2 regions of the Chryseobacterium sp. SIMBA_028 genome follow, and region 1 is predicted to be linked to the other one. Evidence: riboswitches for the same ligand, from Rfam matches in the RefSeq annotation. Region 1 holds a riboswitch; the other holds the start of a gene.

Region 1 (7,816 bases):
TGATGGAAATTGAAAACTTTACTTATCCTGAAGCACTTCGCCACGCAGCCAAGAAATATGGAATCGAAATTGAAGAAGATCTTCGTGAAATTTCTGAGGAAGCCAAGCATGCACAGACGGAAAAAGATTTGCTGTATAAGATTCATGAGGTTGCCAATACCTATTTTCAGGAGATCCTTTGGGATGATGAAGAGGGACGAAGCATAGGTCTTGCTTATTTTAAGGAAAGAGAACTTAAGGATGATATCATCAAGAAGTTCCAGCTTGGATATTCCCCAGAAAAAAAGAATGCCTTTACAACCTATGCGCTGGAAAAGGGTTACAATAAGGAGATTCTTGAAAAATCAGGACTTTCCATTTTTCCTGAAAATACCCCTTCAGGAGTAGACCGTTTCAGAGAAAGGGTTATTTTCCCGATTCATAGTTTTTCAGGAAGGGTTTTAGGATTTGGAGCAAGGATTCTGAAGAACAATGTTAAAACGGCGAAGTATCTCAACTCACCGGAAACAGAGATTTATCATAAATCCAATGTTCTTTACGGATTAAACCAAAGTAAACAGGCTATTTCGAGAAAGAATGGCTGTCTTTTGGTGGAAGGATATATGGATGTGATTTCTCTTCATATGTCCGGAATAGAGAACGTTGTAGCAAGTTCCGGAACTTCACTGACTACAGAGCAAATTAAGTTGATAAAGAGGCTTACAGAAAATGTAACGATCCTTTTTGACGGTGATAATGCCGGTATTAAAGCCAGTTTCCGAAGCATAGATATGTTGCTGACAGAAGGAATGAACATCCGTGTATTGCTATTCCCCGATGGTGATGACCCGGATTCCTTTGCCAGAAAACATCCGCAGGAATATGTTGAAAAATACATTGAAAATGAAGCGATGGATTTCATCGACTTTAAGGCTGAAATTCTGCTAAGGGACGTAGGAAGTGATCCCATTAAAAAGGCTGAGGCCATTCGTGATATTGTAAAATCGGTTTCCTTTGTACAGAATGCCCTAAAAAGGGAAGTGTATCTTAAGGAGGTTTCCAATAAGTTTGGTCTTTCTGAACAGAGTCTTTTCAATGAACTGGATGTTCAGAAGCAGATTACTCAGAATCAGACGCATCATGTTCAGCAGCAACAAAAAGAAAAGACTGCCACTCCAAAAATGGAGATCGTTCCTTTGGATAAGGAGAAAGAAGATCCTTTTCTGTTTGATGTCTTGTTTATGGAGAATAAACTGGTAGATCATATGCTGATGTTTGGGGATATTGTATTGAAGAGGAAGAATGAACAAAATGAAGAATATCAGATTACCGTTATTGAGGAAATTCTCCATCATTTTGAAGAGGAGCAGTATACATTTTTAGTCAAAGAAAATGAGATTATTATTAACCAGGTAAAAGAGGGAATTCAGAAAGAGGAACTTAGAAGCGGGAACTTTTTTGTATCTTTTATGGATGAAGAGATTACCTCAAAGGTGGTGGATGCTTTACTACCTTTGGATGAACTTGAAAACTGGGCTTCCAGAAGTATTTATCCACCCAATTACGGAGATAAGGTAGCAGATCAGATCAAAGGAGATGTTTTATTGCATAAATACAGGTATATTGATTATTTAATCACAGAGACAGCCAAGGAACTGGATGAACACAGCAGTACGGATGAAACCAAGTATTATGAGCTGATTAAAAAGATTACCTTGCTGAAACAGGCTTCAATACGATTAAGCAATATTATAGAATATTCACCGATCAAGGGAATTTACGGGAATAGAAAAAGATAGTTTAAAGGCAGCAATTTTCAGGATTCTGTGACAAAAAGTCCTATAAAATTTTAGGAATAAATATTGTAATTTAAACTTTGAGAATATTAAAATAATACATAATAGAAATATGGACATTAAAAAAGATTTCAGAGATTTCTCTGTAAAGCATTTAGGAAACAACGGTTTGGTTACCGATCAGTATATGGGTATGTATGGCCCAACGAATCTTACCCCATACATTATGGAGGAAAGAAGATTAAACGTTGCTCAGATGGACGTTTTCTCCCGTTTGATGATGGACAGAATTATCTTCCTGGGAACAGGGATTGATGATCAGGTAGCGAACATCGTTACAGCACAGCTTTTATTCTTGGAAAGTGCTGATCCTTCAAAAGATATTCAGATCTACATCAACTCTCCTGGTGGTAGCGTGTATGCAGGTTTAGGAATTTATGACACTATGCAGATCATTAAGCCAGATGTAGCAACAATCTGTACAGGTATGGCTGCTTCAATGGGAGCTGTATTATTGGTTGCAGGTGAAAAAGGAAAACGTTCTGCTTTGAAGCACTCAAGAGTAATGATTCACCAGCCTTCAGGAGGTGCACAAGGGGTTGCTTCTGATATGGAGATCAACTTGAGAGAGATGTTGAAATTAAAGCAAGAGCTTTATGAGATTATCGGACACCACTCAGGACAAACTTATGAGTGGGTTGAAAAATCTTCTGACAGAGATTACTGGATGACTTCCGAAGAAGCAAAAGGCTACGGAATGGTAGATGAGGTTCTTCAAAGATCTACAGAGAAAAAATAATTGATTTTAAAATCATAAAAAAACGTACCTGAAGAGGTACGTTTTTTTGTTATGATAAACCTTGTGTATATATAAGGTTCATTTAAGAGTCAGAATATTTCTTATTTCTTAACTATCTTCTGTATTGTAGAGCTGTTGGATGTCTTAATTTCTACCCAATACACGCCTGCATTTAAAGATTTCGCATTGATCTTTGCTGCTTGGGATGTCATTACTTTTTGTCCCGATGCAGAATAAATATTGACTTCTTTAATGTTTTCTGATGTTTCAATATGAATAAAATCACTTGTCGGATTAGGATAAACACTGAATTTATTTTTATGTACAGAAGAAACTCCCAGTGTTGCATTATTGGCTTCCGTAGGGGTAAATGGTCTTCTTTCTCCAAAACTTAATCCTAACCAGCTGTTATTACTCAATTGTATTTGATTAAGATCTGTTTTTTTCTGCCAGCTTGAAAGATCTTTTCCCGTATATAATTTCCAGTTTTCCGTTGCTGAACCGTTTCCTGTGAAAGTATTTAATGATAGATTGGAAATTTGATTATTACCGGCAGTGAAATTGAAATAAGAAGCCTGAGATTGAATAAGCTGTAGCGCCTGTTCAGCAGTTATACTTCCGTTGTATTTAATTCCAAAAACAAAAGAATTGGCATTGCCATTGGTATTATCCGTTCCAAAGTCTATCACAACAAGGCTTTTGTTGCTTCCTGTTCCCACCCAGTTGGTAATTTGGGATGAGGTAAACCATTGGGAACTGTAGGCCGGCACTGGAGTAGATGGTGGAGTGTCAATTTGAGCATTGTCAGTACCATAGGTGATTCCAAACCATAATCCATCTGTTAAATGAACATAACCGGCCCCATTATTTTCATTAGACATATTTTCAGGACTTGGCCCGAACCAGGGTATCCAGGAATCATCTGTACTCGGAGTATGGTGGTTATAGGTGAAGCTGAACAGATATCCTGAAAGAATATCAGCCTGCATTTTAGGTTCTGCTGACATAATAGCATTGATCATGTCTTCCGCCATTAAATTATCCGCGTCAAAACGATACCCCCATGCATAGGATTTTGGAGTGTTGTTATCATTAAAATCGGCAATGAAATAAGCCTTTTTAGAACCTGTTCCTACCCAAAACTTAATGTCGTTTTCTGTGAATTGGGCAAAGAAAAACTGCATACATAGCAGCAAGAAAAAAAGATAGATTTTTCTCATAATATAATTAAATTAAAGTTTTATTCCCGAAACTTATTCCCGAAAAAAGAATCAGATCCTTAGTTCAGAAATGAAAAATGTATTCAAGGCAGGTCTCCTGGCTCGCATCCTTATAGCTAACCTTCCCAGATTTTTTTAATCCAGTGGTAGTATAGTGCTATAGGTGAAACAGCTTACAGTTGCGGGTACAGCTCAAGAATTGAATAATATTCTCACTTGATTCCCTATTAATGAACAATGTTCAACCTTAGAACACTACAAATATATCATATAAATTTTTGAAGCCCTTTTGTGAATTATGTACGGAATTGTGTTTTTTTTGATGGTTATATATGCTTTGTTGCTTTAGATTTCGTGAGTTGATAGTAAATTGTAAATTATCTTTTTATTTTCGAATAAAACTCTAGGTTTTTATTGTTTATATTCAATTCATTCTGGAGTTCCATTGTTAAAATACAATTATTATTGTATTCAAGATCAGTTTACAATCAATTTATACTTTCGCGCCATAAAAGTTAATATGAAAAAACTACTATTATCTGCCTTGGTAATGACTGTGTTATTATCATGTAATAAAGATGATGACAATGTGAATAACCAGGAGGTCAATTATTCTAAACTTCCTCAGGAGTTTCCTTTTTCTAAAATGGCAACTATAAATGGGGTAGATGTGATAAATGGTGGCTTTGGCTCCGGGGCTGCAGCTCATCCCAGCAGAAAAGGTGAATTTTATGTGATTACAGATCGTGGCCCGAATACAGATTATCTGAATGGTAAGAAGTTTTTGACCCCCAATTTTACCCCAACCATTATGCATTTTAAAATTAATGCTGAAAGAAATGTAGAAGTAATCAAATATATTAAGCTTAAAAATCCATCAGGACAACCTATTACCGGACTTCCAAACCCGGTAGGAATGGGAAGCACAGGGGAGGTGGCTTATGATGCAGCAGGAAATGTTCTGGGTACGGATAATTATGGTCTGGATAGTGAAAGTATCGTTGCTGCACCAGACGGTACATTCTGGGTATCTGATGAGTATGGTCCACATATCGTTCATTATAGTGCAGAAGGAGTAGAGATGGAAAGAATAAGCCCGATTGGAGTGAATACAGGTACAAAAAAATTACCTGCAGTTTTGGCGAAAAGAAGAGCCAATAGAGGGATGGAAGGTCTTTGTATGACTCCGGACGGAAAAACATTGGTAGGAACTATACAGTCTATGATGCTGGTGCCTACGAAAGCGCTGGCAACGAATACTACTTTAACCAGAATTGTGACTTTTGATATTGCTACAGGACAAACCAAGCAATATCTGTACAGACAGGATGGCGGGGCTTCTGATTCAGTATGTGATATCACGGCATTAGGCAATAATGAGTTTCTTGTGATTGAAAGAGACGGAAACTTTGGAACTCAGGGGGGAATTAAAAAAGTATATAGAATCAGTCTAAGCAGTGCCACTGATGTCAACGGAACTGATCTGGCTGCTGTAGACGGAATGAAAGTAAATGGTAAGGCCTTGGAGCAATGTACTTGGGATGAACTTACCAATGCAGGAATAAAACCTGTTACTAAAAAACTGGCTGTAGACCTGGTGGCAAAACTAGGATATGAACATGATAAATTTGAGGGGATTGTTTATTTGGGAAACAATAAACTGGCTGTTTTCAATGATGATGATTTTGGAGTGGTGGATGACGGAAGCGGAAACCCCAAGGCAAAGATCCTACCTAAAACAGGGAAAGTAGATAAAGGAACTATGTATGTAGTCGATATTCAATAATTAGATTTTTTTAAAGGAAAACGGCGGAATTTATTCCGCCGTTTTTTATTATCCTGGGCCTGAATAAGAAAATAAAATAATAAATATTGCTTTTGCATACTATTTTATCCAAACTTTGCTTTTTTTTAAATCAATCGTGAAAATATATTTGGACAAAGTCTCAAAATTAAGTACACCATCATAAATAATATCTCGTGTAAATGATCTTGAGATTAATGATTTTTTTCCGATAATAAATTGAGTTTCGGAGTTCATACCATCTTTGTCTTTTGAGAGTTTCCAGGTTGCAGCAGTTTCGTTAGATAACAGTAAAGGGCCACTGTTTCCAGAATCAAAAAGAAACCAGTATGATTGATTATCTTTTGGAATATTCAAAAAAATATTTAGCTCAGTAGAGTCCAGTCCATTGGCAAATCTACTGGCAATAAGATTTTTCCCATGTATTGCCTTTTGGGATGAGGATTTGCTCTCTATAATAATGATATTTCTAGCAAGGTTGAGCGTCAGAATATGTTCAGTAAAAGATTTTAAAGATATAACACCATCTAGTTTAGGGAATTCTTTCGGTAAAATAGTCATGATATCAAAAACACTGACTGTTGGATGAAATATTTTTGTCGAACCTATAGTCATTGGAATACGATCTGATTTTTGAGCTTTAATCATTTCTCCGCTCATTCTAAATCCTGTTGCCCTTCCATAGATTTTTTTATTAAAAAGGTTTGCTATTTCAGGGGAAATAATGGTTTCTGCTCCACCTGTGTCAAATAGGAAATCATATTTTTTCCCTTCAATAAACACCTCTATGGTTTTCATGTTTTCAATATAAGGTTTTAATCTTATGGTATCTTGTCCAAACCCCAATAGGCTAGCTCCTAAGGATAATAAGCTGAAAAGCATTTTCTTTGTTTTCATAATTCTTTTTTGTTTAGTAAGTGAGACAAAATAATCTCTGTTTTATAGCTGACAAATTTGAATTATTATCTTCCGAAAAGCGACCGATTTTAAAAAGTCGAACCAAATAAAAAGATGCTAGTTGGTTTTATTAAAGGTATTTCTGTATTCTGTAGGGGTTAAAGCGGTATGTTTTTTAAAAGCGGTATTAAATGATGATTTTGAATTGAATCCAACCTGATATAAAATTTCTAGAATAGTACAATCTTTTTTAGAGTAATTAGTTAATAATTCCATTGCATTTTCGATACGGTATTTATTCACAAAATCAAAAAAATGTTGATCCATATTAGAGTTTATTAAAATTGATAATTCGCGGCTGGGCATATTCATTTTTTCTGCGAGGCTTTGTACCGTAAGTGCTGGATCTAAATACGGTTTTTCTTCTGTCATATATTTCTTCAGCAGTTCGAGTTGGAAATTGATACTCTCATCTGGATTTTGTTTGTTTTCTGATTTAGTTTTTGGCAGTGTTTCATTGTTAGAATCATGTATTAATTGTAACTGCGTATTAACTCCTCTGAAAAATTCAGGATATTTTAATGCTTTTAAGACAAACCAGCTAGTAACAATCAATGCAATGATTTCCAAAAAACCGTTAATAAAAATCAATAGTCGGTGATTGTCAGTATATCTCAATATATTTTTAAAGGTTGCAAAATAATGAACAATCATAAAAATCAAGGTTATTTGAAACAACCATTTATAAACTAAGTTGGTAGAGTAAGATTCATTTTCCAAATAAATATTTCTGGTTTTTTTCAAAACCAGAAGAATGGCAATAGTGTAAATCAAATATTGAATTTCTATCAAATATTGGAAGATTATCATTTCATCGGTCTCATGATGATGCTGTAAAAAATATTTTTTTTCAATACCCTCTGCATAATATATTTTTGAAGCTAATATGAGATTGATGATGATAAAAGGGATGAGATGAAACAGATGTTTTCCTTTTAATTGAAAATCTTCATAGCAAAGTGATAAGACATACAAATAGAATATAGGTATATTAAATAAAATGAGAGTCCATCTGAAAATCTCTAAGTTTGGGTAAGTGCTAACGAAAGCTTCTGATGTGAAAACTCCACTTGCATCAATGGCTGTGAAAAAAAGAAATCCTGCAAAAAGCTGATTGGGAAGCTTTTTGTTAGATTTTAAGGTCAATAAAAACAAAATAAGAAGGAATAGTATAAAAACAGATATGGTGGCGATCGTTTTTAAAAAATCCATTTAAGTAATTTTAAAAGATATATTCGAAAAAATAAAATCTTCGGGATTT
Region 2 (7,816 bases), on a different contig from region 1:
TCAGTAAAAGGAGCAAAATTTCCATTAGCTGTAAAATCAAAAGTGGGCTTAGCACCTGGTGTTGTCCCTAAAGAGGTAAGGGTACTTTTCAGAAAACTGACATGGGCTGATTCATGTTTTGAAATCTGCATAAATACTGCTCTGTCCGCATTAGGGATCAGTCCTGCTGTAGATAATCCTATGCTGTAATACTCATTTTCGAGGTATTCCAATACCAATGCTAGTTGTAGGGCATCAGTTAAGGTACTTTTTAAGGCAGCTCCGCTTACATTCATCTTTGTTGTTTCAGCTTTGGTAGTTGCCATTAGACTCCCTAACCCAAGTGGTACAGCTGCTATTGCTGCTTTTTTCCCGAATAATGATAGATCCGTAATCGTTTCCAGTCTTGAAGCTTCTGTGGTAAAGAATTTATCATGAGAAAGCTTATCTAGTAATCTAAGAATGTTCATAATGTAATTTTTAAGGGTGAATGATTAATTTATGCCTCTTTCTTTCCAGGTAAAGCGTGTTTTTATAAACCCACCGGCAGCCATTACGATATCTTTTGGCTCTTTAGCAAGATCTAGCCCATTAGCATCTATAACATCATCTCCTGAAAAATCAGCAGATCCGGGATTGATTAAATTTCTAATAGCTGAAGCATGTCTGGCCTCTACTGAAACTATTTTACCGGCGATGACAAGGTATGCAGGGTTTGAAATGTATTTCCCAGCGCCATTGTATGCTGCTACCCCTGTATCTTCCAATGCTTTTGCTGTAGCGAGTACCGAGTTTCGATCATTAAAATTTACATTAGGATACTGAAATTCAAGCTTAGGCAGCACGTGATTTGTAGCACCGCTAATGGCTGCCTTGAAAAAGTCTCGATGGATGACTTCATGATGATAAAGATCAGTAAACACTTCTTTTTCAATACTGGAAATACCGGTATAAAAATTATTGACCACTTTTGTATAAAAGTCTGCTTCCAGCTGTTCAAGAGCATATGCATAGTTTAATATGCCTACATCACCGGTTCCCAAATCATAGATTTCATCATTTATAATCTGAAAATCATCGTTATCATCACATCCTACTAAGGTAAGACCGGCAATAGCCAATCCTACTCCACTCAATTTTAAAAAGTTTCTTCTGCTTGTATCAAGAGTTGCCCCCTGATTAGAAACATGAATTGTTTTTTTCATAATATTAATTTTTAGTGTTAGGTTAATGGTAAGAAGAGAAAACAGCATATTGTGATATGCTGTTTTTAATCTCAAGGGTATTAAGGCATCAAAACTGTATCTATTACATGAATCACTCCGTTAGACTGGTTCACATCAGCGATGGTTACTTTTGCACTGTTTCCTTTAGCGTCTTTCACATATAGGTCTTTACCCTTTGTCCAGAACGTAAGTTCTTCACCTTGTACTGTTTTCATCATACTTTTTCCGTTTCCGGTTTTTATAGCAGCCCAAATTTCTTTAGCGCCATATCTTCCTGGCAGAACATGGTAGGTTAGTATGGTGGTCAGTGTAGCTTTATTTTCAGGCTTTACAAGGCTTTCTACGGTCCCTTTCGGAAGCTTGGCAAATGCTGCATCGGTAGGAGCCAGTACAGTAAAAGGTCCGGCGCTTTGTAATGTTTCTACAAGTCCGGCAGCCTTTACTGCTGCTACAAGAGTCCTGTGATCTTTAGAATTTACAGCGTTTTCAATAATATTTTTGGACGGGTACATAGGAGCCCCTCCTACCATTACTGTTTTTTCTTTCATCGTTTGTGCTGTTACCTTCCCGCTAAAAGCAAATGATAAAGCTACCATTGCTAAAACTGTGAGTGTTGATTGTGTGTTCATTGTGTTGAATTTTTTTATTAATTATAGTTAATTGTGCTTTTAATGTCATTTACGAGGTTGGTTCTGTTTTAGATTGTAAAAAAATGAAATTATTTGTAACTATATGATATGTAATGTTTTATTTTTTATTGGATACGAATTCAAGACAGATTGAGTTCATACAGAATCGTTTTCCGGTAGGTTTTGGACCATCATCAAACATGTGCCCAAGATGGGAATCACATCTTCCACACAGAACCTCCGTCCGTTCCATATGATGAGAAGTATCTTTTCTATATCTGACACTGTTTTTACGGATTGGCTGATAAAAAGAAGGCCAGCCGCAGGTTGTTGCAAATTTGGAAGTAGAAAGGAAAAGAGCATTGCCACAAACGGCACAATAGTACATTCCTCTCTCATCGAACTCATCATACTTTCCGGTAAAAGCTGTTTCTGTGGCTCCCTCTCTGGCCACTTGATAGAGTTCAGGCTTTAAAATCTTTTTCCATTCAGCATTGCTTACTTTCAATGAGTTTTGAGCTGTATGGGAGTAATAGGGATTTGTGATTTTAAAAAGAGCGTTTTGTGCTTTGCATATTCCGGTAGATAAAGCAATACAAAAGATGAAGATTGCTTTTGAATTTATATTTTTCATATTTACTATTTTTTAATTATTTCCTAATAATCATGTACGAAATAAAAGATGATCTGGATTTTATTGTCAATATGTTTTATTTTGTTACATTTGGACGGAAAAATAAAAGCTATTAAAACAACCTATTCGGAAGAAGAACTTATCGTTTTACTAAAAGAAAAAAACGAAAATGGTTTTCATTATCTGTATGACCACTATTCTGGTGCGTTGTATGGAGTAATTTTTCGAATTGTTCAGTCTAAAGAATATACGGAAGAAATCATTCAGGATGTTTTCGTTAAAATTTGGAATTCCATTCATCAATACGACGTGTCTAAAGGACGATTTTATACCTGGATGATCAACATTGCCCGAAACACGGCAATAGATTATCTAAAGTCGAAAGGATTTCAGAATGAACTTAAAAACCAATCCCTTCCGGATTTCGTATATAATACTACAGAGCTTTCAACAGTCAATGATTCATCCGATTATATTGGATTTAATAACGTGCTTGAAGGCCTTGAGGTTGATAAACAGGAACTTATCAATATGGCTTATTATCAGGGATATACCCAACATGAAATATCCGAAAAACTGAAGATACCGCTGGGAACGGTAAAAACGAAAATGCGGAACGCACTGATGAAATTAAAGGATTTGCTAAAAGACTATCAATAAATTGAACACTAAAGAATACATATCATCCGGAATTATAGAATCTTATATTCTAGGCCATGCTTCTCCAGAGGAAGCGGGTATTTTGGAGTGTGTGATGAAGAATAATGCTGAAGTAAAAGCTGCTTTTGAAGAAGCGCAAAAAACTTTGGAACATCTTGCTACGGCTCAGGCTGTAACACCTCCAAGTGATTTGAAATCTAAAATTTGGAATAAAATTCAGCAGGAACAGAGCATGGAAGAGGAAAAACCTTCCCTTTCTATTCCGGCTCCTGTTGTTAAACCTTTGGAAGAAAATAGCAGCATTAAAACCAACAATAACTGGAAAACCTTAGGTATTGCTGCTTCTGTTTTATTTTTAGGAAGTATTGCAGGCAATCTTTTTTGGGTGAGCAAACAATCTGAAAGTCACAAAGAAATTGCAAAAATGAAGACTGAGAAACAGTCTCAGGATCTTGCCATGAAGAAAATGAATCAGAAAATGGCTATGTTTTCCAATCCTGATATGCAAATGGTAATGCTAAAAGGAGTGGAGAAACACCAGGATGCAAAAGCCATGGTTTTCTGGGACAAAAAAACAAAAGAAGTGTACCTGAGTGCAGAAAGTCTTCCAAAAGCTCCCACAGGAATGCAGTATCAGCTTTGGGCAATTGCAGACGGAAAACCTGTAAGTGCAGGTATGTATAGCCAGGATAAAGACAGTTTGATTGCATTGGCTAATATTCCAAATGCACAGGCTTTTGCCATTACTCTTGAAAAAGAAGGAGGAAGCGCTGTTCCTACTATGGAAAACATGTATGTAATGGGAGGAATATAATAATGGATTTGATTATTATGATGTTATTCAGATACATAAAATCTTATTGTATATAAAATTATAATATTTAAAAGTAATAAATTCAAAAAGCATCCTGATGGATGCTTTTTGATTGGTATACAATTGGAAAATTTACTTTTAAATTGAATATTCAACAGCAGCCTCCTTGGCAGCGGCAACCATGGCGATTAAAGCCTTTTCAGTTTCTTCCCAATGTCTTGTTTTCAATCCACAGTCCGGATTTACCCAAAGCTGATGGGCAGGAATTACATCCTGAGCCTTTTTCAGAAGTTCTATCATTTCTTCTTTTGACGGAACCCTAGGTGAATGAATATCATAGACTCCAGGACCTATTTCATTAGGATATTTAAAATCTGCAAATGCATTTAAAAGTTCCATTTGGGAGCGGGAACATTCTATGGTAATAACGTCTGCATCCATATCAGCGATATTTTTAATAATATCATTGAATTCCGAATAGCACATATGCGTATGGATCTGGGTCGCGTCGTCTACTCCACTTGCCGAGATTCTAAAGGCTTCTACAGCCCATTTCAGGTAATTCTGCCATTCTGTTTTTCTTAATGGAAGCCCCTCTCGTATAGCTGGTTCATCAATTTGAATAATTCTGATTCCTGCTTTTTCAAGATCTACCACTTCGTCTCGAATAGCCAAGGCAATCTGCTTACAAGTTTCGGAGCGGGGTTGGTCATCACGTACAAAAGACCACTGCAGAATGGTAACCGGTCCTGTTAACATCCCTTTTACCCACTGATTGGTTTGTGACTGTGCATATTGTGACCAGTAAACCGTCATGGGTGCAGGGCGGGAAACATCCCCAAAAATGATCGGAGGTTTTACACATCGGCTTCCATAGCTTTGCACCCACCCGTTTTTGGTAAATACAAAACCCTCAAGTTGCTCACCGAAGTATTCCACCATATCATTACGTTCAAATTCCCCATGAACCAAAACATCGATTCCGATTTCTTCCTGCCAACGGATTGTTCTCTGGGTTTCTTCTTTCAATAAGGTATCATATTGCTCTGCGGTTAATTCTCCTTTCTTGAACTTGGCTCTCCAGCTTCTTACTTCGGCAGTTTGTGGAAATGATCCAATGGTCGTGGTAGGAAATAATGGCAGTTGTAATGCTTTTTGCTGTTCTTCTCTACGAATTTGAAATGAATTCTTTCGCTGTGAATCTTCTTCCGTTACAGCTTCTGCTCTTTGCTTTACAATATTATTATGAATTAAAGAAGATGTTTTTCTACTTAAAACTGCTTTTTTATTTTCCTCAAAATCATTAATAATATCTTGATTTTCTGTTCCGGAAGCTAATTCCTTAAGGTTGACAACTTCTTTTACCTTTTGCTTGGCAAATGCCAGCCAGTCCTTAATTTCAGGATTAAGACTGGTTTCAAAGTCTAAATCACATGGAGAATGGAGCAATGAACATGATGGGGCAATAAGAACTCTTTCCGAACCTAATTTTTCAACGGTTTTATTGATAAAGGCTAAGGAATTCTCATAGTCATTTTTCCATATGTTTCTTCCATCTACAAGTCCCAGTGATAAACTTAGACTTTCCGGAATTGAATTGATTACCTCTTCTAATTGCTCGGGATTTCTTACCAAATCAATATGTAAAACATGTACAGGAAGTGAAACGGCAAGAGACAGATTATCTTTTAATCCATCAAAATAAGTGGCCACAATGAATTTTAATGATGGGAATTGCTTTCTAAGTTCCGAATAAACAGCCGTATAGGTTTCTTTAGCTTTTTCTGTAATATCCAGAGAAAGGAACGGTTCGTCAAACTGAATCCATTCTGCACCCTGTTCCTGAAGTTTTGATAAAATCTCGATGTAGACAGGTAGAATATTTTTGGCAAGATCCAGCTTATCAAATCCCTCTTCTTTTTCCTTTCCTAAAAGTAAATAGGAAACCAATCCGATAATGACAGGTTTGGCATTGATCCCGGCTTGCTTAGCTCCTGCAAATTCATTGAATATTTTACTTGAAGTAAGTTTAAACTGCTGGTTTTTATAGAATTCAGGAACAATATAATGATAATTGGTATCAAACCATTTGGTCATTTCCATGGCGGTAATATCCAGCCCGTCTTTTTGATATCCTCTGGCCATTGCAAAGTAAAGATCAAGTTCTGAGTTGTTTCTTTTAAGGGCAACCTCATGATAACGTGTCGGAATAGCTCCTACGATAAGGCTCATATCCAATACCTGATCATAGTAGGAAAAATCATTACAGGGAATAAAGTCTATTCCTGCTTCTTTCTGAATATTCCAGTTTTGGTTACAGATATTTCTTCCCACCGTAAGAAGTTCCTCCAAAACAATCTTGCCTGACCAATATTGCTCGCAGGCTTTTTTGAGTTCTCTTTTGCTACCAATACGCGGATAGCCCAGAATGTGTGTTTGCATTTTTAAACTTTTAATTAAACTTTTTTGTTAAAAGTCCTTTGAATGCTTCGGAATGTTTGGCGGATAAGAAGATCTTGACATAAGTGATAAAGGTAAACAGTGTCATTCATCCTTGGAAAAATGCACTATCCTATATCATCTGTATGACTCAAAAGCTTCAGCCCGCGAAAGCATTGTCATTCAGTAAAGGCAGGTCTCCTGACTTGTAACAGTTTCTGTCATCCTTCCCGCTTTTGGCAGTGGATATCCAAGGACAGAAACTTTTGGTGTGTTACTTACAGTTGCGCGACAGCTCGTGATTCTCACACGATTCCCTATTAATCTACCTTACGTAAAACCTTTCCTGTTTGATGAAGTATATAAAGAACTGTTTTTACCACCCTTTAATGAGTACTGGTAAAAGATTTTAATTTTGTGTAAAATTAGTGATACAGAATATATTGACAATTGTTTAGTATTTATTAAGCAAATAAAACTTTATAAATTATATTTAAAAGAATATAATTCTGTAATTTTGATTGATTTTAAATTTAAAAGAATAATATTCTGTGGAACAACTTGATGATAAGGACCTGAATTTACTGAGACTGCTTCAGAACAATTCAAAATTGACCGTTAAAGAACTTGCCAAGGAAATAAACTTGTCTCCCTCTCCTGTTTTTGAAAGGGTAAAAAGACTTGAACAGGATGGGTATATTAAAAGATATGCAGCTGTTTTAGATGCTGAAAAACTCAACCGTGGATTTACGGTTTTTTGTCAGATCAAGTTAAAAATTCATGATCGGTCTGTAGGGTATGATTTTGTAAATGAAATTCTGGAAATTGAAGAAGTAGCAGAATGTTATAATATTTCCGGCGATTTTGACTTTCTATTGAAAGTACAGGTTAGGGATATGAAGCATTATCAGGATTTTGTATTTAACAAGCTTGGTTCGGTGGATTCTATAGGAAGTACCCACAGTACATTTGTAATGGCTGAAGTAAAAAACAACCACGGCCTGACGATATAATATTTCCCATAAAAAAACCGCTCTGAAAAGAGCGGTATACTTTTTAAGTGCTTGTTCGTTTTTTCTTAGCAAGTAGATCCACATTCAAGTAACTTGATGTGAATTACACCGTTAACAACGCATTGAGTTTGACATAATGCATTACCTACAATAGTACCTACACCGCCAACAACGCCGCCAACTACACCGCCTACGCCACCTACAACTCCTCCTACTACACCACCTAGGCCGCCAACAACGCCACCAATTACACCTCCAAGACCACCAAGTAATCCTCCGATTGGATCAAGTAACCCGTTTCCTGAAATAGTTTTTAGTTCGTTTCTGTCTAGTTTTTTGAAATTTTTCATGATTAAAATTTTATATGATTAATACATCACAAATATATGACAAATAAACATATGTAGATATTTTTTTGAATA

The links. Region 1 has a riboswitch for cobalamin ahead of SCA31_RS02485 (T9SS type A sorting domain-containing protein). Riboswitches for the same ligand answer to the same signal wherever they lie in the genome.
Region 2: it holds a riboswitch for cobalamin, as region 1 does, so the genes downstream of both, metE (5-methyltetrahydropteroyltriglutamate--homocysteine S-methyltransferase) here and SCA31_RS02485 (T9SS type A sorting domain-containing protein) in region 1, are expected to answer to the same signal.

The regions. Positions count from the first base shown of each region.
Region 1 covers NZ_JAWRWZ010000002.1:43,958-51,773, forward strand. The annotation lists gene dnaG (DNA primase) at 1-1,778, shown strand, start outside; gene clpP (ATP-dependent Clp endopeptidase proteolytic subunit ClpP) at 1,888-2,574, shown strand; gene SCA31_RS02485 (T9SS type A sorting domain-containing protein) at 2,676-3,794, opposite strand; cobalamin riboswitch at 3,864-4,059, opposite strand; gene SCA31_RS02490 (esterase-like activity of phytase family protein) at 4,315-5,580, shown strand; gene SCA31_RS02495 (hypothetical protein) at 5,680-6,495, opposite strand; gene SCA31_RS02500 (helix-turn-helix domain-containing protein) at 6,613-7,767, opposite strand.
Region 2 covers NZ_JAWRWZ010000001.1:218,888-226,703, reverse strand. The annotation lists gene SCA31_RS01045 (ferritin-like domain-containing protein) at 1-449, opposite strand, end outside; gene SCA31_RS01040 (ferritin-like domain-containing protein) at 474-1,184, opposite strand; gene SCA31_RS01035 (fasciclin domain-containing protein) at 1,265-1,834, opposite strand; gene msrB (peptide-methionine (R)-S-oxide reductase MsrB) at 1,953-2,468, opposite strand; gene SCA31_RS01025 (RNA polymerase sigma factor) at 2,517-3,128, shown strand; gene SCA31_RS01020 (anti-sigma factor domain-containing protein) at 3,130-3,942, shown strand; gene metE (5-methyltetrahydropteroyltriglutamate--homocysteine S-methyltransferase) at 4,081-6,384, opposite strand; cobalamin riboswitch at 6,555-6,741, opposite strand; gene SCA31_RS01010 (Lrp/AsnC family transcriptional regulator) at 6,933-7,394, shown strand; gene SCA31_RS01005 (bacteriocin-like protein) at 7,460-7,744, opposite strand.